DNA from 3 places in the Klebsiella sp. CSG-1 genome. Region 1 is predicted to be linked to each of the others. Evidence: predicted binding sites of a transcription regulator. Region 1 holds the regulator's gene; each other region holds the start of a gene.

Region 1 (5,059 bases):
AATCAGGTCTTTTCATCGTTTTCTCCCGAAAATGAGATGCATCAGGTATAGCACAAGCCGCCGGTTCTCGGCGTTTTGCCTGGATCGTGATAAAGTAACAACTTCAGACTCACGCAACCAGAGGATGCTCATGAATAAGACCACTTCGCAAGAAATGTTAGCGCACGCTGAAAAGCTCTGCGCACAGCGCGGCGTGCGCCTGACTCCGCAGCGCCTGGAAGTGTTGCGTTTGATGAGCCTCCAGCAAGGGGCGATTAGCGCGTATGATCTGCTCGACCTGCTGCGCGAGAAAGAGCCGCAGGCGAAACCGCCGACGGTCTACCGGGCGCTGGAGTTTCTGCTGGAACAGGGGTTCGTGCACAAGGTGGAATCGACCAACAGCTACGTACTGTGCCATCTTTTCGATCAGCCGACCCATAGCTCAGCCATGTTTATCTGCGACCGCTGCGGCGTGGTCACGGAAGAGTGTGCCGAAGGCGTTGAAGACATTATGCATACGCTGGCGGCGAGAATGGGTTTTGCGCTACGCCACAATGTGATTGAGGCGCACGGCCTGTGCGCAGGTTGTGTCGAGGTCGAAGCCTGTAGCACCCCGGGGCACTGCCATCACGACCATACCATTCAGATCAAAAAGAAAGCCCGCTGAGGCTATCGCCGCAGCGGGAATCGAGGTTGCCGGTACCTCCGTGTACCATCAGGCAGGCAATAACAAAGGGTTAATTCGTTAACACTCACCGCTACCAGCGGTGATCGTTTTTTCGTTCCCAGTCAGACACTTCTTTCTCCGCCTGATCTTTGGCGTATCCATAACGCTCCTGGATTTTACCGACCAGCTGGTCACGCTTACCCTCAATGACGGTCATATCGTCATCGGTCAGCTTGCCCCATTTCTCTTTCGCTTTACCTTTCAACTGTTTCCAGTTACCGCCGATTTCGTCTTTGTTCATAATTCAATCCTCATCGTTCGGTGAGTTAACAGCCCGCTGTGTGCCGGACATAGTATTAACTATAGATAAGAATTCTGAGTTGAATTTATTATTCGGAATCTTTAACCAATTACATATCAAAAATCACTACGAAAACCAGGTTCCACGCCGCCAGTGTCGCCGCCAGATGACCGCCAGCGACAGACCGCGCAGCGCGAGGAAAACCGCCAGCGCCAGCCATAGCGCGTGGTTGCCGAGGACCGGTAGCGTCAGCAGCGTCAGGGCAAACCCCGCCGCCGCCACCGCCATGCTGTTGCGCATCTCAGCCCCGCGCGTCGCGCCGATGAACATGCCATCCAGCAAATAACACCACACGCCAATCACCGGCAGCACGATCTGCCAGATCAGGTAGCGATCGGCAAGCAGCTGAAGCGAGGGCAGCGAGGTCAACAGGGCGACAATCTGCTGTCCCGCCACGGCATAGGTCGCCGCAAAGGCCAGCGCCACCATTCCCGACTGACGGCAGGCCGCTCGCCAGACCTCAAGCAGCTGGCTACCGTCACGCGCGCCGTAAGCCTGCCCGGAGTGCGCTTCCACGGCATAAGCAAAACCATCCAGGGCATAGGCGGTAAAGGTCAACATGGTCATCAGGAGCGCGTTGACGGCAACGATCTCGCCGCCAAGACGAGCGCCGAAAACGGTCACCGCACCAAAGCAGAGCTGAAGCAGCAGAGAGCGCAGCATGATATCGCGATTGAGCGCCAGCAAGCGGCGCATATCTCCGCGCCACGCGCGCTTGAGCAGGGCAAATGACACACCGCGTAGCGCCAGCACGCGTCTTGCCATCAGCAGCCCGATGATAAAGGTGACATATTCGGCGGTGACCGTCGCCAGCGCGGCACCCTGCACGTTCAGATGCAGGCCCATCACCAGCCACAGATCGAGCACGATATTCAGCAGGTTGCCGACAATCAGCAAAATCACCGGCGCCCGGGCATACTGCACGCCCAACAGCCAACCGAGCAGCACCAGGTTTGCCAGCGATGCCGGCGCGCTCAGCCAGCGGATATCGAGAAAGCGCCGCGCCTGCTCCAGCACCGCTTCATTGCCGCCAACAATATGCAACGCCAGATCGATAAGCGGGGTTCGGAAAAGCACAATCAGCAGGCCGGCACCTGTTGCCAGCCCCAGCGGCTGCACCAGCGCCCGCGCCAGGCGGAGAGGATCTTTTGCGCCAAAGGCCTGTGCCGTCAGTCCGGTGGTACTCATCCGCAGGAAAAGCAGCAGCATAAAGAGAAAACTGGTGGCCGTCGCGCCGACCGCGACACCGCCGAGGTAAACCGGGCTGTCGAGATGACCAATCACGGCGGTATCCACCAGTCCCAGCAGCGGAACGGTGATGTTGGAGAAAATCATGGGTAGCGCCAGGCGCCACAGGGCCTTATCAGCGGCGTTAAAGAACATGAGAAAGAGCCTGACCGGGAGGAGACAGCGCAGCATCATGCATCAGACGATGCTGCGTGGGGAAGGTGTTACAGCCACTCACCGTTGCGAATCACGCCAACGGCCAGCCCTTCAATAGTGAAATTTTGCTCGCGTAGATTCACCACGATAGGGGAAAATTCGCTGTTTTCTGGCAGGAGTTCGACGATGTTGCCCTGCTTTTTAAGACGCTTAACGGTGACCTCTTCGTCAATACGCGCCACGACAACCTGGCCGTTGCGTACATCCTGAGTTTTATGGACCGCCAGCAGATCGCCATCGAGAATACCGATATCTTTCATTGACATACCGCTAACCCGCAGCAAAAAGTCGGCATTCGGCTTGAACATCGCCGGATCGACCTGGAAGTGGCCTTCGATATGCTGCTGAGCCAGCAGCGGCTCACCGGCCGCCACGCGGCCAATCAACGGTAGACCTGGTTCTTCTTCCGTCAGCAGGCGAATCCCCCGGGAGGCGCCGGAGATAATCTCGATCGCGCCCTTACGCGCCAGCGCTTTCAGGTGTTCTTCCGCCGCGTTTGGGGAACGGAACCCCAAGCGCTGAGCAATTTCCGCACGCGTCGGCGGCATGCCCGTCTGGCTGATGTGATCCCGAATGAGATCAAACACCTCTTGCTGCCTGGTCGTTAACGCTTTCATCCCGCCCCCTGGGTGTATATACAGTTATGCTGTGAGTATATACAGCTAACGGTGATTTTGGAATCAAATTTCACACAAAAATCAGGAGATTCTTTCCATTTTGCGTCCCCGATAGCCCATGGCGCCAGGGGTGATTGTCGCCGGCCGGGCAAAAGCTCATCGGGTTCGCCCGATCGCCGGGAAGACATCGCAAAGCGGAATATCTCACCACGTGGCCGCTCAGTGATAGCGAGCCCACAGTAAGAGCGCCCAGGTGATCAGCGCGATCGCAATGGCCAGCAGCACCGCCGCAGACCCCATATCTTTCGCCCGACCGGACAGCTCATGATGTTCCGGGCCAATACGGTCCACCACCGCCTCAATCGCGCTATTAAGAATTTCGACTATCATCACTATCAGGACCGAGCCTATCAGCAGCACACGCGTGATGGCGTCGACGTCCAGCCAGCAGGCTATCGCTACAGCAACAATGGCGGCGATGCCTTCTTGACGAAATGCGGCCTCATTTATCCATGCCGCACGGAACCCTTTCCAGGAATAACCTGCCGCTTTAATGATTCGGGTTAACCCAGTGGTATTATTGGCCATCAAAAGAACCTTTTTATGTAAATGACGTCAATGAGTGTACGCGTTTGCCGCGTGGCAACGGAAATTTTGCGCGCTTTCTGTTATTCTTGCCGCGCATTTGCATGATTAACCAGAGGCTTCACATCGTTTATGTCCGGCTGGCAACGAATTTACTATAAATTACTGAATTTACCATTACGGGTGCTGGTAAAAAGCAAGTCTATTCCCGCAGAACCTGCTCAGGAATTAGGGCTGGATACCTCGCGTCCTATCATGTACGTCCTGCCTTATAATTCAAAGGCGGACCTGCTGACCCTGCGCGCTCAGTGCCTGGAGCACGATTTACCCGATCCGCTTGAACCGCTGGAAATCGACGGCGCGCTGCTGCCGCGCTACGTCTTTATCCACGGCGGCCCGCGCGTCTTTACCTACTACGCGCCGAAAGAAGAGTCGATTAAGCTGTTCCACGACTACCTGGATCTGCACCGCAACCATCCTGACCTGGACGTGCAAATGGTGCCGGTGTCGGTGATGTTTGGGCGTGCGCCTGGGCGCGAAAAAGGCGAAGTTAACCCGCCGCTGCGCATGCTGAATGGCATTCAGAAGTTCTTCGCCGTTCTGTGGCTGGGACGCGACAGCTTTGTCCGTTTCTCGCCGCCGGTTTCTCTGCGCAGAATGGCCACCGAACACGGCACCGATAAAATTATCGCCCAGAAGCTGGCCCGCGTCGCGCGTATGCACTTCGCCCGCCAGCGTCTGGCAGCCGTCGGCCCACGTCTGCCGGCGCGTCAGGACCTGTTCAATAAGCTGCTGGCATCCAAAGCCATCGCCCGCGCGGTAGAAGATGAAGCGCGCAGCAAGAAAATCTCCCATGAGAAGGCGCAGCAAAACGCCATCGCGCTGATGGAAGAGATCGCCGCGAACTTCTCTTATGAGATGATTCGCCTGACCGATCGCGTTCTCGGTTTTACCTGGAACCGTCTCTATCAGGGGATCAACGTCCACAACGCCGAGCGCGTACGTCAGTTGGCCCATGAAGGGCACGAGATTGTCTACGTACCGTGCCATCGTAGCCATATGGACTACCTGCTGCTCTCCTACGTGCTGTATCACCAGGGGCTGGTGCCGCCGCATATTGCCGCCGGTATCAACCTGAACTTCTGGCCAGCAGGCCCCATTTTCCGCCGCGGTGGCGCATTCTTTATTCGTCGTACCTTTAAGGGCAATAAGCTCTATTCAACGGTGTTCCGCGAATATCTCGGCGAGTTGTTCAGCCGGGGTTACTCCGTGGAGTACTTCGTTGAAGGGGGCCGCTCGCGTACCGGCCGTCTGCTGGATCCGAAAACCGGTACCCTGTCGATGACCATCCAGGCCATGCTGCGCGGCGGGACCCGACCGATCACGCTGGTGCCTATCTACATCGGT
Region 2 (5,059 bases), on a different contig from region 1:
TGGAGCTGATGGCGAAAGTGCACCATGTGGAGGTGGGTCCGCTGATCCAGCGTCTGGATCAGATGACCAACAGCATCTCACAGCTGCTGCAGCTGGCGCGCGTCGGGCAGTCATTTTCCGCCGGGAGCTACCAGCGCGTGCTGCTGCAAGAGGATGTGGTCGAACCGATTCGCGGTGAGCTGGAGAGCATGCTGGAACAGCGCCAGCAGACGCTGGAGCTCGCCCTCCCCGACGGAGATGATGCCAAAGATGTTGTCGTCTCCGGCGATGCCACGCTGCTGCGCGTTGTGCTGCGTAATCTGGTGGAGAATGCGCATCGCTATAGCCCGGCAGGGTCAAAGATAAAAATCGCCATACAGGCCGGTACAACGCCGGTTATGGCCGTGGAAGATGAAGGTCCGGGGATTGATGAAGCGAAAAGCGGCGAACTGAGCAAAGCGTTTGTCCGTATGGACAGCCGCTACGGAGGAATCGGTCTGGGATTAAGTATTGTGACGCGCATCGTTCAGCTGCACGATGCCCAGTTCTTCTTACATAACCGCCAGCCTGGCCCCGGCGTTCGCGGCTGGATTCTGTTTCCTAAGCCTTCGCGTTAGAAAGTCAGCACCCACTGATGGACAAAAGCGACAACCACAACAACAGCGCAGGTAACGGCCAGAGACTCACGGAAGGTTAATTTTTGCATGACACTATCCTCATCAGAATGAAGATAGTGTCGCCTGGCAAGATTAAGCAGACATTAAGCCAAGCGGAAAACGCCGCGGAATAACAAAAAATCGGCGTCCCGTCACACTGCCTGGCTCCACGCGCGGCGCATCGCCTCCTGCGGGATCAGGACGCCGCAATAAACAGCTCGCGCAGCTGATGCAGCTGGTCACGAATTTGCGCGGCTTCTTCAAACTCCAGATTCTGCGCATGCTGCATCATCTGCCCTTCCAGCTCGTGAATTCTCTGCTGCAGCGCTTTTGGCGTCAGCACTACCTCAGGCGTATCCGCCTCAACCGGCGAACGTGATTTTCCGCGGCCCTTGGTTTTCGTCTTCGCCAGATTGCTGCCCAGCTGCAGAATGTCGACCACTTTTTTATTCAGCCCCTGCGGGGTGATGCCGTGCTCTTCGTTATAGCGCTGCTGCTTCTCACGGCGACGCTCGGTCTCGCTGATGGCTTTCGCCATCGAAGCCGTAATTTTATCGCCATACAGAATCGCTTTACCGTTGATATTACGCGCGGCGCGGCCGATGGTCTGAATCAGCGAGCGTTCGGAACGCAGGAAGCCCTCTTTATCGGCATCCAGAATTGCCACCAGCGACACTTCCGGCATATCCAGCCCTTCACGCAGCAGGTTGATACCGACCAGAACATCGAACTCGCCCAGCCGCAGGTCGCGGATGATCTCCATGCGCTCCACGGTATCGATATCGGAGTGCAGGTAGCGCACGCGTTCGCCGTGCTCTTCCAGATACTCAGTTAAATCTTCCGCCATGCGTTTGGTCAGAGTGGTGACCAGCACCCGCTCGTTGATGGCGACGCGGATGCGAATTTCCGACAGCAGGTCATCGACCTGAGTCGCCACCGGACGCACTTCGATCAGCGGGTCAAGCAGCCCGGTCGGACGTACCACCTGATCGACCACCTCATCGCCGGATTTATCCAGCTCATAAGGACCCGGCGTCGCTGAGACGTAAATGGTCTGCGGCGCCAGCGCCTCAAACTCTTCGAACTTCAGCGGGCGGTTATCCAGCGCCGACGGCAGACGGAAGCCGTACTCCACCAGCGTCTCTTTACGCGCCCGGTCGCCGCGGTACATGCCGCCGATTTGCGGAATGGTGACGTGGGATTCGTCGATCACCAGCAGTCCATCCGCCGGCAGGTAGTCAAACAGCGTCGGCGGCGGCTCGCCCGGCCCGCGCCCGGAAAGATAGCGCGAGTAGTTTTCGATACCGGAGCAGTAGCCGAGCTCGTTCATCATTTCGAGGTCGAACTGAGTACGCTGGCTCAGACGCTGCTCTTCCAGCAGCTTGTTGTTCTCCAGCAGCACCTTCCGCCTGTCGGCGAGCTCGACTTTAATCTCTTCCATCGCCTGCACGATGCGCTCGCGTGGCGTCACGTAGTGCGTTTTCGGGTAGATGGTATAGCGCGGAATCGTCGATTCAACCTGACCGGTAAGCGGATCGAACAGCGACAGCCGCTCAACCTCTTCATCGAACAGCTCGATACGCAGCGCAATATCGTCGGATTCCGCCGGGAAGACGTCGATCACTTCACCGCGCACGCGGAAGGTGCCGCGCTGGAAGGCCTGATCGTTACGGGTATACTGCAGCTCCGCCAGGCGGCGCAAAATCGCCCGCTGGTCGATCAGCATGCCGGTGGTCAGATGCAGCATCATCTTCAGGTAGAGATCCGGGTCGCCCAGACCGTAGATAGCCGATACTGAAGCCACCACCACCACATCGCGCCGCTCAAGCAGCGCTTTGGTCGCCGACAGACGCATCTGCTCGATATGCTCGTTCACCGACGCATCCTTCTCGATGAAGGTGTCTGAGCTCGGCACGTAGGCTTCAGGCTGATAGTAATCGTAGTAGGAGACGAAATATTCCACCGCATTGTCCGGGAAGAACTCTTTCATTTCGCCGTACAGCTGCGCCGCCAGGGTCTTATTGGGCGCCAACACCATCGTCGGACGCTGGAGATCGGCGATAACGTTAGCAATGGTGAACGTCTTACCCGACCCGGTCACCCCCAGCAGCGTTTGGTGCGCCAGACCATCTTCCAGCCCCTCTTCCAGGCGTCGGATAGCTTCCGGCTGGTCGCCAGAAGGACGGAATGCGGAATGCAGCGTGAACGTTTTACTCATATGTCTGGCCCTGAAGAAGGATGAAGCGCCTGGTGATATGCGGCAGGTGTTTAATTCTACCCTTCACGCTCATTTTTGCCAATAAATAATACTGGATATAAAAACAGTATTCGATTATCGTTTGTTCCTGAAATCGTCGGCATGCGCGTCGTTTTGGGGTAAAAAAAGACCATCCTGCAGAATAATCCGCCAGACAGTAGGGTTATCCCCAAAAAAATTTATCATTTAACATTTGTCAAGCAAGGTGGTGAATCTTTTATGGCATCAGGTGACACTTTCCTTACAGCCATTGCTTTTATTCAACTAATTGATATTTAATGATATTAAACAAAAGATGGGTTTCGCGCCAATTCAGCCGCAGGCCGCGTAATCTCTAGCTTACCGCAAGTTCTCTAACTCTAATACACAAGGTTATCCACAGGAATAGTGGATAAGTGTCTGCAGGCCATGGCTTCTGCCACCCCGCAGAAATCGACCGGCGGTGAAAATCGACCGCCTAAAAAAAATTATCGAATTATTTTTGATATTTATCAGCTAAGGGTGCCTGCCTTTTTGTTGCTTTCTGCACCATTTTTCATACCCGTTAGCACCGGGAGAGTGCAACCGCCTCGCTGGCCCGCCTTCACCCCGCCCCGCCGCAGCTGCCCATACGGGAAAAAACCGAAACTTCTTTTTCCTGGCAAGAGATTTGCAGAATCTTCATGTCGCCCGCTATCCCCAAACAGGAGAAAACGTCTATGTTGAGTCTACGCGCAGTCAATCAGTACTACGGAAATCAGCACACGCTATGGAATGTCGACCTTGAACTTCAGCCGGGGGAGTGCACCTGTGTGATGGGACTCCAGGGGATGGGCAAAACCACGCTGGTGAACTGCATTACCGGGCATCTTCCGGTCGCCAGCGGCAGTATGACCTGGCATGACGTCGGTTCGCCGCCCTGCGATATCACGCCGCTCTCCGCCCATTCCCGTTCGATTATTGGCATCGGCTATGTCCCGCAGGACAGGCGGATCTTTTCTCAACTGAGCGTCGAGGAGAATCTGCATATTGCGCTGGCCGCCGGAGGAAACCCGGGCGTCGCCGTCAAGGGGGAGATTTACGATTTTTTTCCGGATCTCTACGGACGACGTCAGCATAAAGCCGCCATGTTGTCAGAAGATGACCAGTACCAGCTGGCGCTGGCGAGAGCGCTGGTTGTCCGGCCGCGTCTGCTGATTCTTGATGAGCCTTCGCGCGGCAGCGGACAGCACTTCGTGCATAAGCTGGGTGACCTGCTGGTGCGCCTGAACCGCGACATCGGCTTAACGGTGCTGCTTGCCGAACAGCACCTGCCGTTTATTCGCCGGGTAGCGGACCGTTTTTGCCTGCTGCATCGCGGGCGTAACGTGGCGCAAGGCCGCGTTATCCAGCTGGATGAACCGCTGCTGGCACAGTGGATGACGCCCGATCCAGCGCGCTGAGATCCAGGTACTGGCCGAGATCCTCACGCCGCGACGCGTCCGCCAGCCATGGGATCTCACCCAGCAACGGAGCCGCAAGTCGATCGTTGAGGGTCGCCAGATATTCTGCATGGCGTTTACCCGGCGGCTGGATGTCGTTTGCAATCCAGCCCACCAGCGGCAGCCCGGCCTGACGTACCGCCTGGGCCGTCAGCAGCGCGTGGTTGATGCAGCCGAGTTTAATGCCGACCACCAGAATGACCGGCAGCTGTTCGTCGCGAACCCAGTCGGCAAAACTCAGCGTCGCGGAAAGCGGCGTAAACCAGCCCCCCGCCCCCTCCACCAGCACCCATTCCGCCAGCGTCTCCAGTTCACGAAGCCCGGCAGAAAGCGCATCGCCCGTAATCGGCCGCCCCTCCTCCGCGCTCACGATATGCGGTGAGGTCGGTTCGGCGAAGGTAAAGGGGTTAACCTGCGCATAGCTCAGCGCCACCCCGCTATTACGCTGGAGTGCCAGCGCATCATCGTTACGCAGCCCGAGCGCCGTCAACTCACTTCCGGAAGCGACCGGTTTATAGCCCGCGCACTTCAGGCCTGACAGCCTTGCCGCCTGCAACAGGGCGCAGCTAGTGACCGTCTTACCGACTTCAGTGTCGGTTCCGGTGACGAAAAAACGTTTAGTCACGTGCAATGACTCCTGTAAAAAGATGGTACGTCAGCGGGCACTGGCCCTGCTGTTTTGGCCAGGCCAGCTGCAGCTGACGCAG
Region 3 (5,059 bases), on a different contig from region 1:
GAATCATTGCCGTGTCATCGGCATCGAGGCCGGTAAAGGCGCCGATTAAACGGGTCAGGTAGCGATGGAGCGGCGCAATCACCTGCCCGTGGATGAGCTGGTAGGCCGGGGTAGGAGAAAGCTGCTCGCGGGAGATGAATTTGCTCAAATTGACCGTGTCATCCTGGGTCAGCAGCAAAATCATATTCTGACAGGCGCGCAGAATCAGAACCCGAATCGCCGCCTTATCCGGAGAAGCTGTCGCCAGCAGTGTTTCCGCCGCTTCGGCATGCGGACGAAAATTATGGCTGATAAAATCGGCAATCCACTGGGCGCAGGCGAGATAGAGATCGTCCTTGGAACCAAAATAGTAGGGGATCGCCGCGATATTTTGCCCGGCCTGCGCGGCAATATCGCGGGTGGTGGCGTGCAGGCCGTATTCGCCGAACTGGGCGATGGCTGCGGCAATGAGCTGGCTTTTGGCTTGTTCGCCTTTGGTTGTCACAGGAGTTGTCGTCATCGCACGATAAAAATTAATCAATCGATTGATTAAGAGTATGACCAATTCGCGTCACTGTCCAGAATAGTGGATACTCTCTTTTGCGTATTTCGCATCACTCTTTGCAAGCGGCGCGTGACGAGGATTAGCCGGCGCAGCGGCCCTGAGGGGATATTTATGCGCTGTGTCACAAAATCTGCTAGACTGCGCCACTTCATGGCATTGTGGTTTTTGCCATCTCTATTCGCAATAATCTCCCCGAAAACTACGCCTGTCACGGGCCGGGGTGGTTTGGAGTTGTTATGTCTTTTGATTCCCTTGGCCTGAACCCTGATATCCTGCGCGCTGTCGCCGAGCAGGGTTACCTTGAGCCAACCCCAATTCAGCAGCAGGCTATCCCTGCGGTGTTGCAGGGACGCGATCTGATGGCCAGCGCCCAGACCGGCACCGGCAAAACGGCAGGCTTTACCCTGCCGCTCCTGCAGCATCTGATTCAGAAAGAGCCGCATGCTAAAGGCCGTCGTCCGGTGCGCGCGCTGATACTCACGCCAACGCGTGAACTGGCGGCACAAATCGGCGAAAACGTTCGCGATTACAGCAAATACCTGAATATTCGCTCGCTGGTGGTCTTCGGCGGGGTGAGCATTAACCCGCAGATGATGAAGCTGCGCAGCGGCGTCGATGTTCTGGTGGCCACCCCTGGGCGCCTGCTGGATCTTGAACATCAGAATGCCGTCAGCCTGGACAAGGTTGAAATCCTGGTGCTTGATGAAGCCGACCGCATGCTGGATATGGGCTTTATTCATGATATTCGCCGCGTGCTGGCGAAGCTTCCGGCGAAGCGCCAGAACCTGCTGTTCTCCGCGACCTTCTCCGACGACATTAAAGCGCTGGCGGAAAAGCTGCTGCATAACCCGCTGGAAATCGAAGTGGCTCGCCGCAATACCGCTTCCGAGCAGGTGACGCAACACGTCCATTTCGTTGATAAGAAACGTAAGCGGGAACTGCTGTCGCAGATGATCGGTGAAGGTAACTGGCAGCAGGTGCTGGTCTTTACCCGCACCAAACATGGCGCCAACCACCTGGCCGAGCAGCTGAATAAAGACGGCATCCGTAGCGCGGCTATCCATGGCAACAAGAGCCAGGGGGCGCGTACCCGGGCATTAGCCGACTTTAAATCCGGCGGTATTCGCGTGCTGGTGGCGACGGATATCGCCGCGCGTGGTCTGGATATCGAAGAACTGCCGCACGTCGTCAACTACGAGCTGCCTAACGTACCGGAAGATTACGTTCACCGGATCGGCCGTACCGGTCGCGCAGCCGCCACCGGTGAAGCGCTGTCGCTGGTCTGCGTGGACGAGCATAAACTGCTGCATGATATCGAACGTCTGCTGAAAAAAGAGATTCCACGCATCGCCGTCGATGGCTATGCGCCGGATCCGTCTATCAGAGCGGAGCCGATTCAAAACGGTCGTCAGCAGCGTAGCGGTGGCGGCGGTCGCGGCCAAAGCCAGGGCCGCAGCGGTCAGGGACAAGGACGTAACGCCCAGGGGCAGGGGCGCAGCCAGCAGTCGGCGCCGCGGCGTAACGACGGCGAAGCGCCGAAAGCCGGGGCAAAGCCTTCACGCCGTATCGGCGAGGCGAAACCGGCCGGCGAGCAACAGCGCCGCCGTCGTCCGCGTAAACCTGCGGCCGCTGAGTAACCGCCTCCCGCCATATATGCGTCATCCGGGCAAGACGTTTTGCCCGGATGACGCAATGATACCCGGAAGCAGCAAGCATGCTGTCTCCGGCTTCTTCCCTCGCGTGCCCTGTGATTCCCGGCCGGTACATTGATAAATCCCGAGCATCATTCCACATTGCTCAGAAAGTAATTCCTCCTGCCAGGCAAAAAGTGTCACAATAGTGGCTGTTTATACAGTATTCAGGTTTTCTCATGGCTTTGACCGCTGCGCTAAAAGCGCAAATCGCCGCCTGGTATAAGGCGCTTCAGGAACAGATTCCGGATTTCATTCCCCGTCCGCCACAGCGGCAGATGATTGCCGATGTGGCAAAAACGCTTGCCGGGGAAGAAGGCCGACACCTGGCCATTGAGGCGCCCACCGGCGTCGGGAAGACGCTGTCATACCTGATTCCCGGCATCGCCATCGCCCGTGAGCAGCAGAAAACCCTGGTGGTGAGCACCGCCAACGTTGCGCTACAGGATCAGATCTACAGCAAGGATCTGCCGCTGCTGCGCAAAATTATTCCCGATCTGCGTTTTACCGCCGCGTTTGGCCGCGGGCGCTACGTTTGCCCACGCAACCTTACGGCGCTGGCCAGCACCGAACCGACGCAGCAGGATCTGCTGGCGTTTCTCGATGACGATCTCACGCCGAATAATCAGGCTGAACAGAAGCTGTGCGCGACGCTGAAAACCGACCTCGACAGCTACCGCTGGGACGGTCTGCGCGATCACACCGATAAACCTGTCGATGATGCGCTCTGGAGCCGCCTGAGCACCGACAAAGCCAGCTGCCTCAACCGCAACTGCCACTACTATCGCGAATGTCCGTTCTTCGTTGCCCGGCGAGAAATTCAGGAGGCGGAAGTGGTGGTGGCGAACCATGCGCTGGTGATGGCGGCGATGGAGAGCGAAGCCGTGTTGCCCGAGCCGAAAAACCTGCTGCTGGTGCTCGATGAAGGCCATCATCTGCCGGACGTGGCCCGCGATGCGCTGGAAATGAGCGCGGAAATGACCGCCCCATGGTACCGGCTACAGCTGGATCTGTTCAGTAAGCTGGTGGCGACCTGTATGGAGCAGTTTCGGCCGAAAACCACGCCGCCGCTGGCCAATCCCGAGCGCCTGAGTGGCCACTGTGAGGAGCTGTATGAGCTGATCGCCTCGCTGAACGCTATCCTTAATCTCTATATGCCGGCCGGCCAGGAAGCCGAGCATCGTTTCCCGATGGGCGAGTTGCCGCAGGAGGTGATGGATATCTGCCAGCGTCTGGCGAAACTGACCGAGATGCTGCGCGGGCTGGCGGAGCTCTTTCTTAACGACCTCGGGGAAAAAACCGGTAGCCACGACGTGGTACGTCTGCATCGGGTTCTGCTGCAAATGAACCGTGCGCTGGGGATGTTTGAAAGCCAGAGCAAGCTGTGGCGGCTGGCATCACTGGCGCAGTCATCCGGCGCGCCGGTCACCAAATGGGTGACGCGCGATATGCGCGACGGTCAAACGCATATCTGGTTTCACTGCGTCGGCATTCGCGTCAGCGACCAGCTGGAAAGGCTGCTGTGGCGCAGCGTGCCGCATATTGTCGTCACCTCCGCCACCCTGCGATCATTGAACAGCTTTTCACGCCTGCAGGAGATGAGCGGGTTGAAAGAAAAGGCCGGCGATCGTTTCGTGGCGCTGGATTCCCCCTTTAACCATGTTGAGCAGGGCAAAATCGTTATTCCGCAGATGCACTATGAACCGCTAATCGATAACGAAGAGCAGCATATTGCTGAAATGGCGGCTTATTTCCGCGAGCAGGTTGAAAGTAAAAAGCACCTCGGGATGCTGGTGCTGTTCGCCAGCGGGCGGGCGATGCAGCGTTTCCTGGAACATGTTCCCGATCTGCGACTGTTATTGCTGGTACAGGGCGATAAGCCGCGCTACCGGCTGGTGGAACTGCACCGCAAGCGCGTCGAAGGAGGGGAGCGTAGCGTACTGGTGGGGCTACAATCCTTTGCCGAAGGGCTGGATCTCAAAGGTGAGCTGCTCAGCCAGGTACATATTCATAAAATCGCCTTCCCGCCAATCGACAGTCCGGTGGTGATTACCGAAGGCGAATGGCTCAAGAGCCTGAATCGCTATCCGTTTGAAGTGCAGAGCCTGCCAAGCGCCTCCTTTAACCTGATTCAGCAGGTCGGACGCCTGATTCGCAGCCACAGCTGCTGGGGCGAAGTGGTGATTTATGATAAGCGTTTGTTGACCAAAAATTATGGTAAGCGTCTACTGAATGCATTGCCCGTTTTTCCAATAGAACAGCCTGCCGTCCCTGAGGTTATCGTCAAAACGAAAGCAAAACAGGCGCGTCGTAAACGGCGTTAACGGTGTAATGTCGACGATGTGAGCAGCTAACAGGAGTCTTCGATGGACTACAGCAAGATCATTAAAGAAGTCGGGCGCGGGAAAAATCACGCGCGTGACCTGGATGTGGATACGGCCCGCGCGCTTTACTCGCGGATGCTTGACGGCGAGGTGGCTGAGCTGGAGCTGGGCGGGATTTTAATTGCCCTGCGTATTAAGGGCGAAGGCGAAGCGGAAATGAAAGGTTTCTATGAAGCCATGCAGCAGAAGACTCTGCGTCTGACGCCGCCTGTCGCCAGACCAATGCCGATTGTGATCCCCAGCTATAACGGCGCGCGTAAGCAGGCTAATTTGACCCCTCTGCTGGCCGTTTTGCTGCATAAGCTCGGTTTTCCGGTGGTGGTGCATGGTGTCAGTCACGATCCGACCCGGGTGCTGACGGAAACGATTTTTGAGCTGATGGGGATCCCCGCCACCCGACATGCGGGCCAGGCTCAGGCGCGGCTCGACGGCCACGAGCC

What was found. The regulator LexA, encoded in region 1, represses DNA repair genes until DNA is damaged. The targets are predictions, from matches to a motif close to TNCTGTATGTACATACAGNA.
Region 2: a site for LexA is predicted at 2,943-2,962, ahead of uvrB (excinuclease ABC subunit UvrB). Genes of this name have one in related genera too.
Region 3: a site for LexA is predicted at 2,382-2,401, ahead of dinG (ATP-dependent DNA helicase DinG). Genes of this name have one in related genera too.

Annotation. Positions count from the first base shown of each region.
Region 1 is NZ_JBWNLD010000007.1:40,153-45,211, reverse strand. Features, by position in the region: gene AC007G_RS17535 (cupin domain-containing protein) at 1-16, opposite strand, end outside; gene zur (zinc uptake transcriptional repressor Zur) at 131-646, shown strand; gene AC007G_RS17525 (CsbD family protein) at 738-947, opposite strand; gene dinF (MATE family efflux transporter DinF) at 1,074-2,390, opposite strand; gene lexA (transcriptional repressor LexA) at 2,459-3,067, opposite strand; gene AC007G_RS17510 (diacylglycerol kinase) at 3,287-3,655, opposite strand; gene plsB (glycerol-3-phosphate 1-O-acyltransferase PlsB) at 3,785-5,059, shown strand, end outside.
Region 2 is NZ_JBWNLD010000001.1:229,868-234,926, forward strand. Features, by position in the region: gene pmrB (two-component system sensor histidine kinase PmrB) at 1-596, shown strand, start outside; gene uvrB (excinuclease ABC subunit UvrB) at 832-2,853, opposite strand; gene AC007G_RS01155 (ABC transporter ATP-binding protein) at 3,591-4,313, shown strand; gene bioD (dethiobiotin synthase) at 4,255-4,977, opposite strand; gene bioC (malonyl-ACP O-methyltransferase BioC) at 4,970-5,059, opposite strand, start outside.
Region 3 is NZ_JBWNLD010000001.1:208,280-213,338, reverse strand. Features, by position in the region: gene cecR (transcriptional regulator CecR) at 1-499, opposite strand, end outside; gene rhlE (ATP-dependent RNA helicase RhlE) at 781-2,181, shown strand; gene dinG (ATP-dependent DNA helicase DinG) at 2,415-4,559, shown strand; gene ybiB (DNA-binding protein YbiB) at 4,602-5,059, shown strand, end outside.